One region of the Paenibacillus sp. FSL H8-0317 genome, then DNA from elsewhere that is predicted to be linked to it. Evidence: a T-box and tRNA genes for the amino acid it is inferred to sense, from the RefSeq annotation. Region 1 holds a T-box; the other holds one or more tRNA genes.
What was found. The T-box of region 1 lies ahead of MHB43_RS25815 (valine--tRNA ligase). A T-box ahead of a tRNA ligase gene usually reads a tRNA of that ligase, here a tRNA-Val.
Positions count from the first base shown of each region.

Region 2: it has a tRNA-Val gene. The T-box ahead of MHB43_RS25815 (valine--tRNA ligase) is inferred to sense a tRNA for this amino acid. The anticodon was not compared.

Region 1 covers NZ_CP150294.1:5,753,812-5,761,474, forward strand. Annotated here, with positions in the region: gene MHB43_RS25810 (folylpolyglutamate synthase/dihydrofolate synthase family protein) at 1-1,151, opposite strand, end outside; gene MHB43_RS25815 (valine--tRNA ligase) at 1,230-3,896, opposite strand; T-box leader at 3,958-4,238, opposite strand; gene MHB43_RS25820 (LysM peptidoglycan-binding domain-containing protein) at 4,394-5,977, opposite strand; gene MHB43_RS25825 (RluA family pseudouridine synthase) at 6,344-7,252, opposite strand; gene hemL (glutamate-1-semialdehyde 2,1-aminomutase) at 7,249-7,663, opposite strand, start outside.
Region 2 covers NZ_CP150294.1:4,936,966-4,944,628, reverse strand. Annotated here, with positions in the region: gene MHB43_RS22175 (hypothetical protein) at 168-476, shown strand; gene MHB43_RS22170 (DUF3889 domain-containing protein) at 533-853, shown strand; gene MHB43_RS22165 (hypothetical protein) at 1,000-1,221, shown strand; gene MHB43_RS22160 (hypothetical protein) at 1,205-1,486, shown strand; gene MHB43_RS22155 (DUF3892 domain-containing protein) at 1,896-2,132, opposite strand; gene MHB43_RS22150 (GNAT family N-acetyltransferase) at 2,246-2,689, opposite strand; gene MHB43_RS22145 (hypothetical protein) at 2,928-3,185, opposite strand; tRNA gene MHB43_RS22140 (tRNA-Val) at 3,329-3,401, shown strand; gene MHB43_RS22135 (M1 family metallopeptidase) at 3,589-5,799, shown strand; gene MHB43_RS22130 (hypothetical protein) at 6,140-6,397, shown strand; gene MHB43_RS22125 (hypothetical protein) at 6,399-7,397, shown strand; gene MHB43_RS22120 (hypothetical protein) at 7,400-7,663, shown strand, end outside.

The sequences.
Region 1 (7,663 bases):
CGTCGGAAATCTGGCTCGGTCAGGATCAGCGTATCCACTAGTGGCAGTATATGCTGCAAATACGCTTCGTGATGCTTATTTGCCAACATACCCATCATCAAAATTAACTTGTTGTGCGGATAGACATCCATAATGCTCTTGGCCAGTGACTCTGCCCCTTCTGGATTATGTGCTCCATCAAGCACAATTCGGGGTTCATCGACGACTTTTTCGAATCTTCCTGCCCAGAAAGCATTCTCCAGTCCAAGTGCAATATCGTTGTCATCCAGCATAAATGCCATGTATTGTCTAAGCAATTCAAGCACCATAAGTGCGGCCGCTGCATTGTCACATTGATGTGAGCCCTGCATACGTATGCGAACGTCCAGGTCACGAAACGGGCCTGTAAAATGAAAAGATTGTCCGTTCTCATTGCTGTCCAGTCTATGATAAGAGAATTGATCTCCAGCCAAATACACGCTTGATTGAAGCTGCTGTGCTTTCTCCTGAATCACCTTCACAGCTTCGGGTTGAGTCGCGCATGTCACAACGGGTACTCCCGGCTTGATAATACCTGCCTTTTCTCCAGCAATCTGCTCAATCGTATCTCCAAGCACATCCGTATGATCCATACCAATGTTGGTGATGACGGACACAACAGGTGCGACAATATTCGTTACGTCCATCCTTCCCCCTAGCCCCGTCTCCCATACCACAACGTCAGGGTAACACTCCTCTGCATAGTACAGAAGCGCGAGAGCCGTGGACACCTCAAACATCGTGGGTGACCCAAGCGGAGTGGAGGCCATTTCCATGACCAGTGGATGTAATCGGTTCGAGAGCTTAAGCAGGATTTCTTCAGGAATATCCTCACCGTTGTATTGAAAACGGTTTGTAAACTTGGTGATATAAGGCGACGTAAAGGTACCCACATCATATCCAGCCTGAAGAAGCACTGACGTCAAAAAAGCGCAAGTCGAACCTTTGCCGTTCGTTCCCGCGACATGAATAAATTTGAGACGTTGGTGTGGATTGCCTAACATGGACATCAGACTCTCGATTCGTTCCAATCCAGGTCGGATGCCAAAAGGAATAAGGCCATTGATCCAGTCCACGGCCTCGTTGTACGTAAGTAAAGGAGCTGCTGCATCTGTCCCGTCTAATTCCGTCATCTGATTCACCTTCGGTCCCGAGTTTGAGTGAAAAAAGCGGCCGGATGGCATAATGGCTCTCCATCCGACCCACATATATTAACCTTTAAGTTCCTTGATTCGTGCAATCACTTTATCCCGTTTATCGGAATAATCGGCTTGCTTGGCGCGCTCTTCCTCAATAACTTTGGCAGGAGCTTTGGCAACAAAGCCTTCGTTCGCCAGCTTTTTCTCTACACGGAGAACTTCGCCCTCAAGGTTCTCCAACTCTTTCTCCAAACGAGCCACTTCTTGCTCGATATCAATAAGACCTGCGAGCGGCAAGTATAGTTCTGCCCCCGTAATGATCGCAGTCATTGCCTTGTCCGGTGAGTTTAAATCCAGCCCACTATCGAACTCGGACGTATTACAGAAACGTTTGATGTAGTGACTGTTACGCTCAATGATGCTGGACGTCTCAGCACTATTTGCTTTGACCATCAACTCGATCTTTTTGCTCATCGGCACGTTCACTTCTGCACGAATGTTTCGAACTGCACGAATGGTATCCATGAGCAGGTTCATCTCGGCAACAGCCTCTGGGTTCTCGAGTGCAGGATCATATACCGGCCAGGAAGCCAGCGTAATGGTCTCTCCCTCATGAGGCAGATGCTGCCAGATCTCTTCGGAGATGTATGGCATAAACGGATGAATCAGGCGCATGGTCTGATCCAGCACATAAGCCAACACGGATTGTGTTTTCTTCTTGGCAACCGGATCTTCCCCATAGAAGGACAGCTTCGCAAACTCAATGTACCAGTCACACAGGTCATCCCAGATAAAGTTATACAACACACGACCCGTTTCCCCAAATTCATACGCTTCGATTAGACGCGTAATATCGCGGGAAGTTTCGTTCAGACGGTGCAAAATCCAATAATCCGCTGTACCAAGCTCTCCACTGATGTCACGTTCCTCATAGGTGAATCCTTCCAGATTCATCAATGCAAAGCGCGAAGCATTCCAGATCTTGTTGGCGAAATTACGAGCCTGCTCCACCCGTTCCCAACGGAAACGCAGATCCTGACCTGGCGTGCTGCTGGTTGAGATCATGTAACGCATTGCATCTGCGCCGTATTTCTCAATCACATCGAGCGGGTCTACACCGTTGCCCAATGATTTGGACATTTTGCGTCCATCTGCGTCACGAACAAGACCATGCATCAGTACATCCTTGAACGGAATCTCATCAGTGAATTCCAATGCAGTGAAAATCATACGTGCAACCCAGAAATATATGATGTCATACCCTGTCACAAGTACACTTGTTGGATAATAACGTTGCAGATCTTCCGTATCTTCCGGCCAGCCTAGTGTGGAGAAAGGCCATAATCCGGAGCTAAACCATGTATCCAGAACGTCTTCATCCTGTCTGAGCTTGCGTCCAGCATACTCTGGCAGCGTTGTTGGATCTTCAGCAGATACGATGATTTCACCCGTTTCCTCATCATACCAGGCAGGAATACGATGTCCCCACCACAGTTGACGGGAAATACACCAGTCACGAACGTTCTCGATCCAGTTCAGATAGGTTTTCTCAAAACGGTCTGGAACAAAATTAACCCCTTCGCCGCTCTGTTGTTTCTTGATCGCTCTATCTGCAAGTGGCTTCATCTCAACAAACCACTGTGTAGAGAGATACGGCTCAACAACAGCTCCGGTACGTTCACTGTGTCCAACCTGATGCGTGTGATCCTCAATATTGATCAATACGCCCTGCTCTTTCAAGTCTGCAACAATCTGCTTGCGGCAGTCACTGCGATCCAGTCCCTGATACTTGCCAGCCTCAGCATTCATTGTGCCGCTCTCATCCATTACAGTAATTTGAGGCAGATCATGACGAAGACCTACTTCAAAGTCATTCGGATCATGCGCAGGCGTGATTTTAACTGCACCACTTCCGAACTCTTTATCCACATAATCATCAGCGATAATTGGAATTTCGCGTCCAATGATTGGCAGTACAAGTACTTTACCAATCATATCTGCATAACGCTCATCCTTCGGATGTACAGCAACCGCTGTATCGCCCAGCATCGTTTCAGGACGCGTTGTTGCCACGGTAACGTAGCCACTTCCGTCTTTGAGCGGGTAACGCAGATGGTACAAGTGACCCTGAACCTCTTTATATTCAACCTCAATGTCGGACAGAGCTGTCCGGTTCACCGGGTCCCAGTTAATGATACGTTTGCCTCGGTAAATAAGGCCTTTTTCATACAATTGAACAAATACTTTGCGAACCGCTTGGGACAGACCTTCATCCAGCGTAAAACGTTCACGTGAGTAGTCAAGCGACAATCCCATTTTGCCCCATTGCTGACGAATGGTAGTGGCATACTGATCTTTCCAGTCCCATACCTTCTCCAGAAACTTCTCGCGTCCCAGATCATAACGAGTCAGACCTTCTTCACGCAGCTTCTGCTCCACTTTGGTTTGAGTAGCAATACCTGCATGGTCGGAACCCGGAAGCCACAGCGCATCATAGCCTTGCATCCGTTTCGTACGGATCAGTATATCCTGCAGTGTAAAATCGAGCGCATGCCCGATGTGCAGCATCCCGGTCACATTCGGGGGTGGGATAACAATCGTATACGGCTCGGCATCTTTACGCTGACCGGCTTTGAAATATCCACGCTCCATCCAGGTGGAGTACCATTTATCCTCTGCCGCCTTAGGATCGTAAGTGGTCGGCATTTCTGTTGCAGCTGATTTCTTTTCCTCAGACATGTGTCATTCCTCCGTTACTTCATCATCTTCGCCAAAAAAAACAAAAAAAACCTTTCATCCATCAAAGGACGAAAGGTTAGCTTTCGCGGTACCACCTTTGTTTCACGCCGACAGCAAGATAGACTCCACCCTCTGTCATGACGTGACACTTCAAGCAGATAACGGCTGCTACCGGCCCATCCTACCTCAGAAATAAATGACGATAGATCTCATTCATCCCTTGTATTCAAACAGGCAACTCCCGGGCGACTTCGATCAGTTGGTTCCTGCGGAATCTCACAGCGTTGCAATTCCACTCTCTGAAAGGTCATACTGTCTACTACTCCCGTTCCACGTTGTTCTTCAAAAAACCTACACACATCATACCTTGCTCGTGCGCGATAGTCAACCTGACAACAGCGGATAAAGAGCGCTGGAATGCAGGTTTAGGACGAATCATGCAAAAACCCGCAATCCTCAAGGGGATCACGGGTCATAACGAAGGCTTTAACTGCGGATTAAGGGATGTACAATATCTGACCTTCTTCCACAACCTGCTCAGATAATCGGTTATACAACTGAAGTTCCCTCGTGCTCAATTGATAACGATCTGCAATGGCATCCAGTGTATCTTCTCGCTGAACAATGCACAGTTTCACCTTGCGGAATGGGGTCTGGTCCACGATTGTTCCCAGGAACAGGTTCTTCCATTCCACATCATCAGCTGGATATGTTTCTTCCTGTACCACCCCCGCAGGAACCTCATCACCTCGCTCCACTTCAGCATCGCGTGCCGCTCTGCCCGAGGATAACAAGGAAGAGATACCTACGCCCTCTTCTTGCCGTGGTGCGGATTCTTTTTTGCTGCCAAAAGCAACCTTCAGCTCCGGCTTGTCTTCCGTCTCAGCCACAGGTTCAGGAACAAATGCTTCGTTCTGTACGAACTCGTCTACCTCAGTTGCTTCAAAAGACGGCCGGTCTTCCTCCTCGTTATCTGGTTCGGACGAAGCAAATACACCTTGCCAGTTCTCCGCCTGTGATTCGCCCGGGACATCGGCAACCGCCTGATTCTCCTGCTGAGGTACAGATCTCGCTGATTCGAAGTGCCATACCTCTGGTGCGTCCGGTACATCCCGTGCTGCCAACTCATTAGATGATTGAGCAGTAGGCTCTGAGACTGCTTGATCTGCACTTCTCGGGTTCGCAGGCAATGCATCCACGGAAGGCTCGGACCAACCCGAAGACTCATCTTCCAGAGGCAGCAATGGTTCCGACTCAGGGTAAGAAGCTAACCGATCAGCGGTCTCAGCCATAAATGACGAGATCGGAGAAGGTTCGCTATATTGCTCATTAGATGCCAATTCATCTGCATTCGCCGTCAGAGATGCGGGATCTTCGTTTGCATCAGGTTGTCTGTTTTCGTTAGCGTACTCCGCACTTTGCTCCTCGGATTGAAGTGGCTCGGCCAATGACGAATTCGCATATTCCTGCTGCGATTCTTCGCTATTCCCTAATTTCTCTTCCCTTGTGGACAGGTCAGCGAATTCAGGAGCACCATATGCAAGTTCTGCTGCATTCGCAAGTCTCTCTTCCTCACTCCGCTGGAGCAGGTACTCTTGTGCAAATGTGTTGGGGTCGCTGCCTGTCTGTGCTGCTTCATCGGAACGGTTGGATTGCTGAGCATCAGATGAGTGGACAACTGTAAACTCATCTGCTGACCACACTTGTGGCTCTTCAACAGGAAAACCTTCGATGCCTCGCAGCGACAATACGCCTGTAATGTTCAGACTGCGATTGGATAACAGATCCACGTCAAAATTTTCGATCTCAATGGAAATATCCTCAATCGATCTGACCCGGTTCAGCGGCACTGTGATCTCCACGGGAATGAAATGTTTGAGCTCCTCTGAAGCCTCATTCTCTCCTCTGTACGCACCTGTAAGTAAAAGATGCCCTCTTAAGGTGGCATGATCATCCTGCCCTATGACTTGAATGCGCGGGTATAGTTCAATCTCCTCCAATTCCTCAATCGCAGGGACTCCCTCAGACAAATGAACGCGCTCATAAATATCGAACCGCAAACCATAAGGTTGATTCAACAAAGGTGGCGTCCTCCTTTCGGCATATGTTCACCATGATCCTTCTCATGGGACTGATCCATGGTCCAAATCCTTCGTTACCCCATCTATATGCCTTGAATGAGAGGAGCATGCCACCTTTTGAAAAACCTTGTTATATATGTTCAACTCATGGTTATTTACACTGTCACTCCAATGACAGAACAAACTTCTGATCGCTGTTATCCCCAGATTCTTTTCATTCCTTTTTATAAAGGGAAAATCCGGGGATAGCTTATGCTTCCGAAGCAGCTTTCTTTCAGAAAGCTTTTAGGCGAACGCTTTGCTTCTTCTGGTTGTTTCTGTCCTCTCTGTTTTCGTGTAAATAGTTAGTCGAACTTATATAGTGTATTAATAATTTTGACGCTCACGCTCTGCCAATTGTGTAAAATCGGACGGCCATGGGTCGTTCACTTCAATCATCGCTCCGGTTAAAGGATGACTAAACTTAAGCATCTCTCCGTGAAGTGCTTGTCGCCCAATGGCATCCGCTCTACCTCCATACAATGTATCACCAATAAGCGGGTGTCCAGCGTAACTCAGGTGTACACGAATTTGGTGTGTACGTCCTGTATCCAGCTTCAATCGTATAAGGGTTGCTCGTTCCCATACTTCGACGATCTCCACATGAGTAACCGCTTCCTGTCCACCTTCGGAGACACGCCTGCGCTGTTTGTGATGTCTGTCCTTGCCAATCGGAGCATCAATTTTGTGGAGTTCAAGGGGGATTTGTCCACCTGCAATGGCTACATAATGGCGGCCAATCTCTTTGCGACGCATCGCTTCATCCAATTTGGCGAGGGCAAAAGCATTTTTGGCATACAGAACAGGTCCGGTTGTATCCTCATCCAGTCGATGAACATGGCGTACGCTTGCCTGAATTCCGTTCATTTCATAATAGGAGGCAACCACATGATCCAGCGTGATGGCCTGATCAACACGGCTTCCATCCGGATGCAGTTTCATGCCTGCCGGTTTGTGCATAACCAGACAGAAATCATCCTCATACAATACATCCACATCAGCCCAGCGTGGCTCAACATCGATTGGCTGGGACGCAAAAAGGGCCAGCCGAAGCCGGTCCCCTGCAAGTTGTATTCCTCGGTTTGCTTTCAGCTGACGAAGCAGTTTCTCCGGAAACTGAAGTTCAGACAATAACCATTGCTCTGCGGCCATCGGTTTGTCCAAACTGCCTGTTACGGCTCTCCCTGGCATCAACTCAAGCCATTCCCCGCGGCGTTTCCAACTTTTGATGGTCATAACGATTGAAGAGCTTTACGATTCGCCTCAATCGTATCGTCAATATCCTGCTCCGTGTGCACACCAGAGACAAACATACCTTCGTATTGCGAAGGCGCAACACTCACACCATGATCAATCATGGCCGCAAAATAACGACGGAATTGATCCGGATTGCTTTCTTTGGCAATATCATAATTGGTTACTGGAACGGCACTGAAGAATGGACAAACCATGGAACCCACACGGTTAATGGTTATCGCAATACCCGTCTCAGCTGCATTTTTCTCGAATCCGGCTTGCAAACGTGCAGACAATGTCTCCAGACGGTCATAGACCTCTGGTGTTAACAATTTGAGCGTTGTATATCCTGCTGCCATAGCCAGCGGATTTCCGCTCAATGTACCCGCCTGATAGATCGGTCCTGTAGGA
Region 2 (7,663 bases), 820 kb from region 1:
TTTTAAACAAAAAAACAACCAAATGGGACTTAAGCATCGCATAACGCAAGCGCATATTTTCTACCACTTGTTATTTCCTACTATGGTAAAATTTTTGTATAATAAAACATTCAAACAAGTCTTCACGTAGAAGAGAACAGAGTCATGAATCCATAAAGGAGTATGAGATGAACAAGCGTTGGATACAAATAGTTTGGATTGTGATGTTTCTAGTGATTCAGATGTACATAAGCAACGAGCCTGCCACAGCATACGACGTTACGAACGAGGTTCAGGTGGATGAAGCAACGAGGCAGTTACTTGAAAAGAAATACGGGTTGGATCGTCCTCAGGAGCCGAAGACACAACAACACTTTTTCTCAGGTGACTGGGGAATGAGTTTCCGGACAGAGCCTCCTGATTCGTTTGACCGACTTGTTCATGTGATTCCTTTTTCCCTGCGGCCACTGGCCTGGATCTTTCGTTTATTCGTGTAAAATGAAACCCGGACGGGCAATATAACAGAAACATATTGTCCCAAGGAGTGAGTGAAATGAGAATGCTCATCGTTACCGTCATGTCGGTAGTCCTGAGTTTGGCTGGAATTACATCCGGATCAGGGGCCGCTATCCCTGATTATGCGAAGTGGGGAATTATTGCGGTCAAAGAAACACAGACCAAGTATAATGTGGATATTTTGGACTATAAGCATATCGGTCGCACCTCTCTAACAGCGGATCAATCACGGGAACAGTTCAAGTTATGGGTTCGTGCTAAAGACGGCAAGCAATTCGCAGTTTATGTGAATGTTGATTTTAATCCATCTACACAACAGTTAAAGAAAGTACAATTTTCAGAATCGGATCGACACTGATCCGTTATGAACCAGACTGCCTTAATGATTAAGGTGAAAGTCTGGTTTTTTTATTTTACAAAAACCCTTTTTTTACTATTGAATAAAGAACTTATGTTCGCATATAATATAAAATACAAACAAACGTTCTTATCGGAGGGATGATTATGCTAGGGAAATATATTGGCCAGATGGTGGAGCTTGTCTACATGGATCGTGCAGGGCAGATTACGCAGCGACAGATTCGAATTAACAGTGTACGTGGCGGGATGATTAGAGCATCAGCGGGAAAAGAAGGCTCACCCCGAACATTTCTGGAGCAAGGTATTCTGGCATGGCGTCCTGTTACCGATCTGAATGGGGAGGTAAAGTATGCTGAACGACTTTGAACGCAAGATTTTGCGTATTATGGTGAACTATGCAGGGCAACGGCGCAGGTTGCCACGTATGGATGAACTGGAGAACAAGACAGGACGAAGCAGAGCTTACATTCATGAGTCATTGCTGGAGCTTGAACGCACCGGGCACATCGCCTGGGAGAACCGGTCTACTCTGGAAGGGATACAGATTTTGCAGGCATGGGAACAAGTACAACAGCCGGTTCACAAAAGCCAGCCTTCCGGGGACTCCGTAAAATATTTTACGGACTATTAGGGTGTGCTTTCAAACTTAAGCAAGCTATACGACGATGATGGAGGTCAGCATCTAAACAGCCTGGCAGTCCAAGTTGGCTGATCCTGGTGAATGAGCAGATGATTTCTAAGGAACACAGGACGTCTTATTTGGCCTTCCGTTCCTCCTTTTTTAAAATTGTATGGAACATCAGACAAGTTACTTCCCGCAACCCCCTGACAAAAACGCTATAAAAGGCCAAAAATTCTGATATAGCGTGTCTCAGATTCCTTAGATCTCTAAGGTGGCTTCAAATCCTTGAATAAGACGCCTTAGATTCGTCGTGGGTCTGAGTTCGGCTTTCAGTAGGTTTGAAGGCACTTTCTAGGAACATAAGAAAACACCAACCCGGGTAACCGGATCGGTGCTTATTGTGTCATGTGCATCTATTTTAGAAATGGGGAAGTTGGTCCAGGTTGTTGGTTGGGTCACCGTCGGCATCGCCGCGAATGTACATTTCGCCATCCTTGCCTTTAAATACATTCACACCGGCAATAGCGCCAGCCTGTACTTCTGTAAGGGCCTGCTGATAATCCAGTACACGTCCTGCTGAAGTCTGAAAGGCTGTCAGGTCACCGTCACCATTTTTTTGCACGGCTGTGAAACTCTCGCGTGTTGTTTGATCCATGATGTCACACTCTCCTTATATGACCAGATAGGAATCTGCTTACCTGATTAGCCTATCCTAATTCATCGGAAGTATGCACCATATGCTAATAAAGACCTGCCAACGCGGAGGTTTTACAGGCTCTTTCTCATACGAACATGCAGAATATCTGCATCATAAAAAGGTTCTTCCGAAATCACTTCATAACCCAGTTTTTCATAGAATTTCTGTGCCTGACACTGCGCATCCAGTACAGAATAGGATAAGCCGAGTTCACGTGCCAGCTCCTCCATCGCGAGCAGAAGCACACGTCCATAACCAAATGAACGATGAGATTCAAGCACCGCAATCCGCTGCATTTTGGCCGTATCCTTGCTGTAATAGATCAGACGTCCTGTGGCTACAGCTTGCCCATCCGTACTTAACAATACATGATGCACATCTGGACTGATGACATCATATTGATCAATCTCAATCTCCGCAGGCACCTGTTGCTCGATCACAAAAACGTGATGGCGAATTCCCAGGGCTTGCTCCAGTTGTTCTTCTGTTGATACATAACTAATCTCAGCTGCCAATTCCATTCCTTCTTTCTGCTCTTGCGCGACATATCAGACTGAATTATACAAAAAAATGTTTTTCCTGTATAGTGAAGTCTGGAACATACTGGGAGAGGAGGGGGTAGTGATGGGCATGACAGGCATCATGGTAATTACATTGCTAATGTCGGCGGGAATGATTACTCTGTTGTATTACGTTACGAAGAAAGCATACTCACGCAGGTGGGATGAAGATGAGTAATTCACCTGTTAACCTTCACGGCAAGACTTCACTGCTTCCTCGCGGAGAATATACATCTTGAATTACAGAATTGGAGTACACGTCCAGCCAGACGGGCAGAGACTCACCATTTTCATTGGGCTGTTGTAATTGTTGGAATTGTACCGTATGTTCATCCCTCTCCAAGCCACAACCAGTAACGGTTGTAATGAGAATCACAAGCCCAACGCAGGGGAAGAAGCATTTGGTAAATGTATGTTTATTGGATCTTGACCGTTTTGTTATGTTTCTCATAGGGAATTCACCTCGTTGTAGAAATGGTAATCTTTCCTTTATTGTGTACCATTTCGGGTGAATTATAACCAAATAAATCATTGACAATGAACACGGTTACTTGATATGATACTGTTACTTGATTGGGAAACAATTATATACATGATCTGTTAGCTCAGCTGGGAGAGCACTATCTTGACAGGGTAGGGGTCAGTGGTTCGAGCCCACTACAGATCATACACGAGAAGCCTTACAATGTAAGGCTTCTTTTCTTTTTTTACATACAAATAGGAATGCGATTTGCGATAGTTTCAGTTTCTCTCCTCTTTTTAAACAAAACTTAAATAAAACATAAATTCAGCGTAAGGTTCGTCTTCTATACTTGGTTCTGAGGTCAACATAGAACAGGAGAAGGAGAGAACTTATGAATTATTCAAACCCATTTACATCAAAGTTAGCCAGAGTAGGGATCGCGGGTACACTGGCTTTAATACTGGCAACAAGCCCACTTGTCAACATGGGGGTTGTTGCCGCGGAAGCAGACCTAGCGCCTGTATCTACAAAGATACATAACACTCAGAAAGACTCTTTAGAGCAGACCCCGATTCAATACCAGATCCAGGCTCGGTTGAATGAGAAGGACATGACAATCCAGGGGAGCGAGATGGTAACGTATCGCAACACAAGCAAGGATGCACTCCAGCAGTTGGTCCTTCATACATATGCTGATGCAAACCTCTCCAAGTCTACACAGGCGAGCATGTACCAACAGCATAATGAGAAGATTAGTGAAGATCATCCGGAGAAGACAGCGGAGGACTTTCTGGGTGGCATCGATATTCAGGCTGTAACCGCAGATAGCCAATCACTAGGCTTCCATAAGGAAAACCAAGCGTTGACCGTGCAGTTGAAAGAGCCCGTTCAACCAGGCGAATCGGTATCATTCCAACTGGAGTTTCAGTTGAATATACCCTATGGCTCACAGCGAGTGTCCTACTACAAGGACATGATCAATGGTGCACACGGGTTCCCGGTGATGTCTGTATACGACGAGGTTAAGCATCAATGGAACAAGGCACCGTATAGTCGAACATTTGAGAGCGATTATTACACCTCATCGGACTTTAAAGTTCAATTAAATGTTCCTGATGAGTATCAGGTAGCCATGCCGGGCACGATCACCACTCAAAACAGTACAGAACATGGTCGTAAAGTTATTTCTGCTGTGGCCGAGAATACAAGGGAGTTTGTATTCTTTGCTAGCCCAAACCTTCAAGTGGAGAGTGTTACCCGTAACGGTCTGACGGTGGAATACTACTATTACAACGATGATCCATCCAAGAAAAAGATAGTTGACCGCTACATTAATCAGGCATTCAAGGTCATCGATTTTTATAGTGAGAAATATGGCAAGTATCCCTATCCAGAGTTCCGAATTGTCGAGACGTATGTACAAGGCGTTGCCGTGGAGTATGCGAGGCTCATTCAGATGGGACAGATTCAAAATGTTGCTGTTCCAGAAGAAGATACAACATTTGTTCATGAAATAGCGCATCAGTGGTTCCATGCATTGATCGGTAATAACTCGGAGACAGAATCCTTCCTGGATGAAGGCTTTGCTGATTTCTCCATGGTGTATTTTGCCGAGAAACAGGGAGACAAGCTAAATGGGTTCAGATCCATACAGTTTGATACTGCGCCCGTAGATATGGTCATTGCGTCAACAAACGATGAAGCTGGGGATTTGGCAAGTTTGGTATATTATCAGAAGGGGCGACAAGCGATCTATCAGCTTTACCGTTCCGTCGGTGAAGAGAAATTTGACGAGTTCATGAGGACATATTTCAAACGCTACGTGTACCAAAATGCAACGGTAGAGGGGCTGCTCCACACCATTGAAGATGTGCTTGGTAAGGAAGTACGTACAGAAATGCAAATGGCCCTATATCAGCCTAACTTTGTCTTAAAGCCGGAATACCAATTATCACAGGAAGAGACCGCCGCCTATGTACATGACATGTTACAACTACAGTATCAGGCTGTCATGAGAATGATCCCTAATCTGCCTTATGAAGTAATGAATCGATTGATGGACAAAGTCCTTCAAGGCGAGGAATTAACCATTGTACTCAGCGATCAGGTGAGTAAGCTTGCAACTAAACAGCAGGAAGATATGGTTAATCAGTTGATCGGATTCCTTGATATGACCGGTATGAAATACGACGTTATACGGGATCGCAAGGAACTGAAGCAAAAGATGAAAAAAGAGATCGGCAACAGCAACCTTATTGTCATTGGCAATGCCAAGTCAAACGGATTGGTGCAGGCTTTAAAATCCAGCATGATCGATCGGGCGAAACAGACAGGTTTTCCTTGGAAAAATACCATGAATGAACCTCTCGCTGCTGGTGCATATGTTATCAAACATCCCTATAACCAGAATCGATTGATGCTTCATTATTTTTGGAATGAGGATCATCTGAGTGATGCGGCATATGAACCTTTTAAGCTGAAAATACAAGAGTCTGTCGGATTCACTAACGATTTTTACCAATACTATCTATTGGATTACCAAGGCAAGGAGAAATCCAATAAAAAAATAGCGAATCCCATATCTTCATTTTTTGCGGAGTAATAAGTCATTGGTTTTAAAAAGTGAAGAAAGCATCCCTTGTAACACCACGAAATAATTGTTTAAGAGAACATCTATATTGCAGTTTCTTCCTCTAATCAGGTTAGCCAATTGTTATTGGTTAGCCTGTTTAGTCATTTTAACAAAAGCAAACCGATGGTTGCACAACTCACTCCCCTCCATAGAAAAAATATAACCTTCAAAAAGTCTAAAAGGAGATAAAATTTTATGTTGTTTTGCAAACCAGTCTTGGAATATTAGGCCTTAAAATGGGCATGATGCTTTAACAGAAAGGTAACTTCATGAATATACTTATGGTGAGAAAACAATAGGAGGGATTAATATGAAGGATCAACATTATCCTGGCATGCCATGGAAAGAGACAGTCACTGATCACAACGGTAAGGAAAGCAAAGGAATTAACAAAATGAAAGCGTATTCATATAATACAGGCATTCGCTCTATCATTCGTGTTATTCAGGGGCCGGCTGCGAATATGGGTAATGTTGTTGATCTCTCAAATCTACTAAAGGGCGCATCGGAATTAGTATACTTCTCTCCATTGGACATTGTCACCCTGCACGTTAAGGAGGTTGTGTAACATGTCAATGGTTGAAAAAAATATCCAGGCAGAACAGACTGCTAATGTCACAGCCAACAGTTTCACTTCACCTTATGATTATTGCGATGCAGAAACCAGACGGATGTACACGCCTCAATTTGATAAAAAAATGGACAATCCTATCTATACCGCTGCAATGGCGGGTCTGCAATCGATCTATTGGTTTCGGGCGATCAAGGTAAAAGGGCTTATCCCTGATGCAAAAGCAGATTATTATGCTACGTATTCTACCAACCATAATCAAATCGGAGGAATTGGACTAGCCTATTCGAACAGCCCGACAGGACCATGGACCAAACATGGACAAGTGTATCTCGATACCGTGGTTGGGAATTCGACGGAAACTCCATTTGTGATCTGGAACGATGAAGAACAATTGTTCTTTATGTATTATCAACAAAACGGTCTAGGGATCAATCAATCAACGGCACTTGCGACCTCTGTAGACATGATCAACTGGACAAGAGTGGGTTTGATTTTGGACAAACCTCCTGGGTTCCCTGGTGATGGTCATACCGGTTACTTCTCGTGTTTCAGAAATGGCGGCAAATGGATCGGTTTCTCGGTGATGGGCGGTGGTGACTTTGGTCGTAAATGTATCTGGCATTCACATGACGGACGTAGCTGGTTAGCTGATCCAAGGCCATTAATGGGTGGGAATGATGCCACTTTAAGTGCAGGAGAAAACATTTCGAGACCCAATGCTGGTGTATTTATGTACAAAGGGAGTATGTGGTGGCTGGGTATGTTATCAGCTTATGCTTCCGGTGGGGTTACGACAGTAGCTCGGCCTGCCATTGCCAAGATCAGCGCAGACTTTCGTCAACTGCTGGACAAACCTACAGATATATATTTTCCGGCATTGAATTGGGAAACGACCAATATGCAATCCTTGATGGTGTCCGTTATGGACGGCGTAGTGTACGTGTATTACAATACCGATCATAATATCGGTGTAGCCTATTCGGTGGGGGTGTAGAGATGGTTATACGTGATGCAGCGGGTCAGATCGTGCCCTTTGGAAAGGTTCACAAACAGCTTGTGGCCGATTTTCTTTACGGAACGTTACCGGATTGGGTGGAGGTGGTGGGCACCCCTACGTTTGAGCCTTTGCCCGACAGAGGGACCATAACCGTTACAACACCAACAACGGCAGGAGCCACAGCAGAGTTGAAAATGAAACATCTGATTGACAGCTCGAAAGTAACCGCAATTGCAATCACTTTGGAAGCGCTACAATTAAAC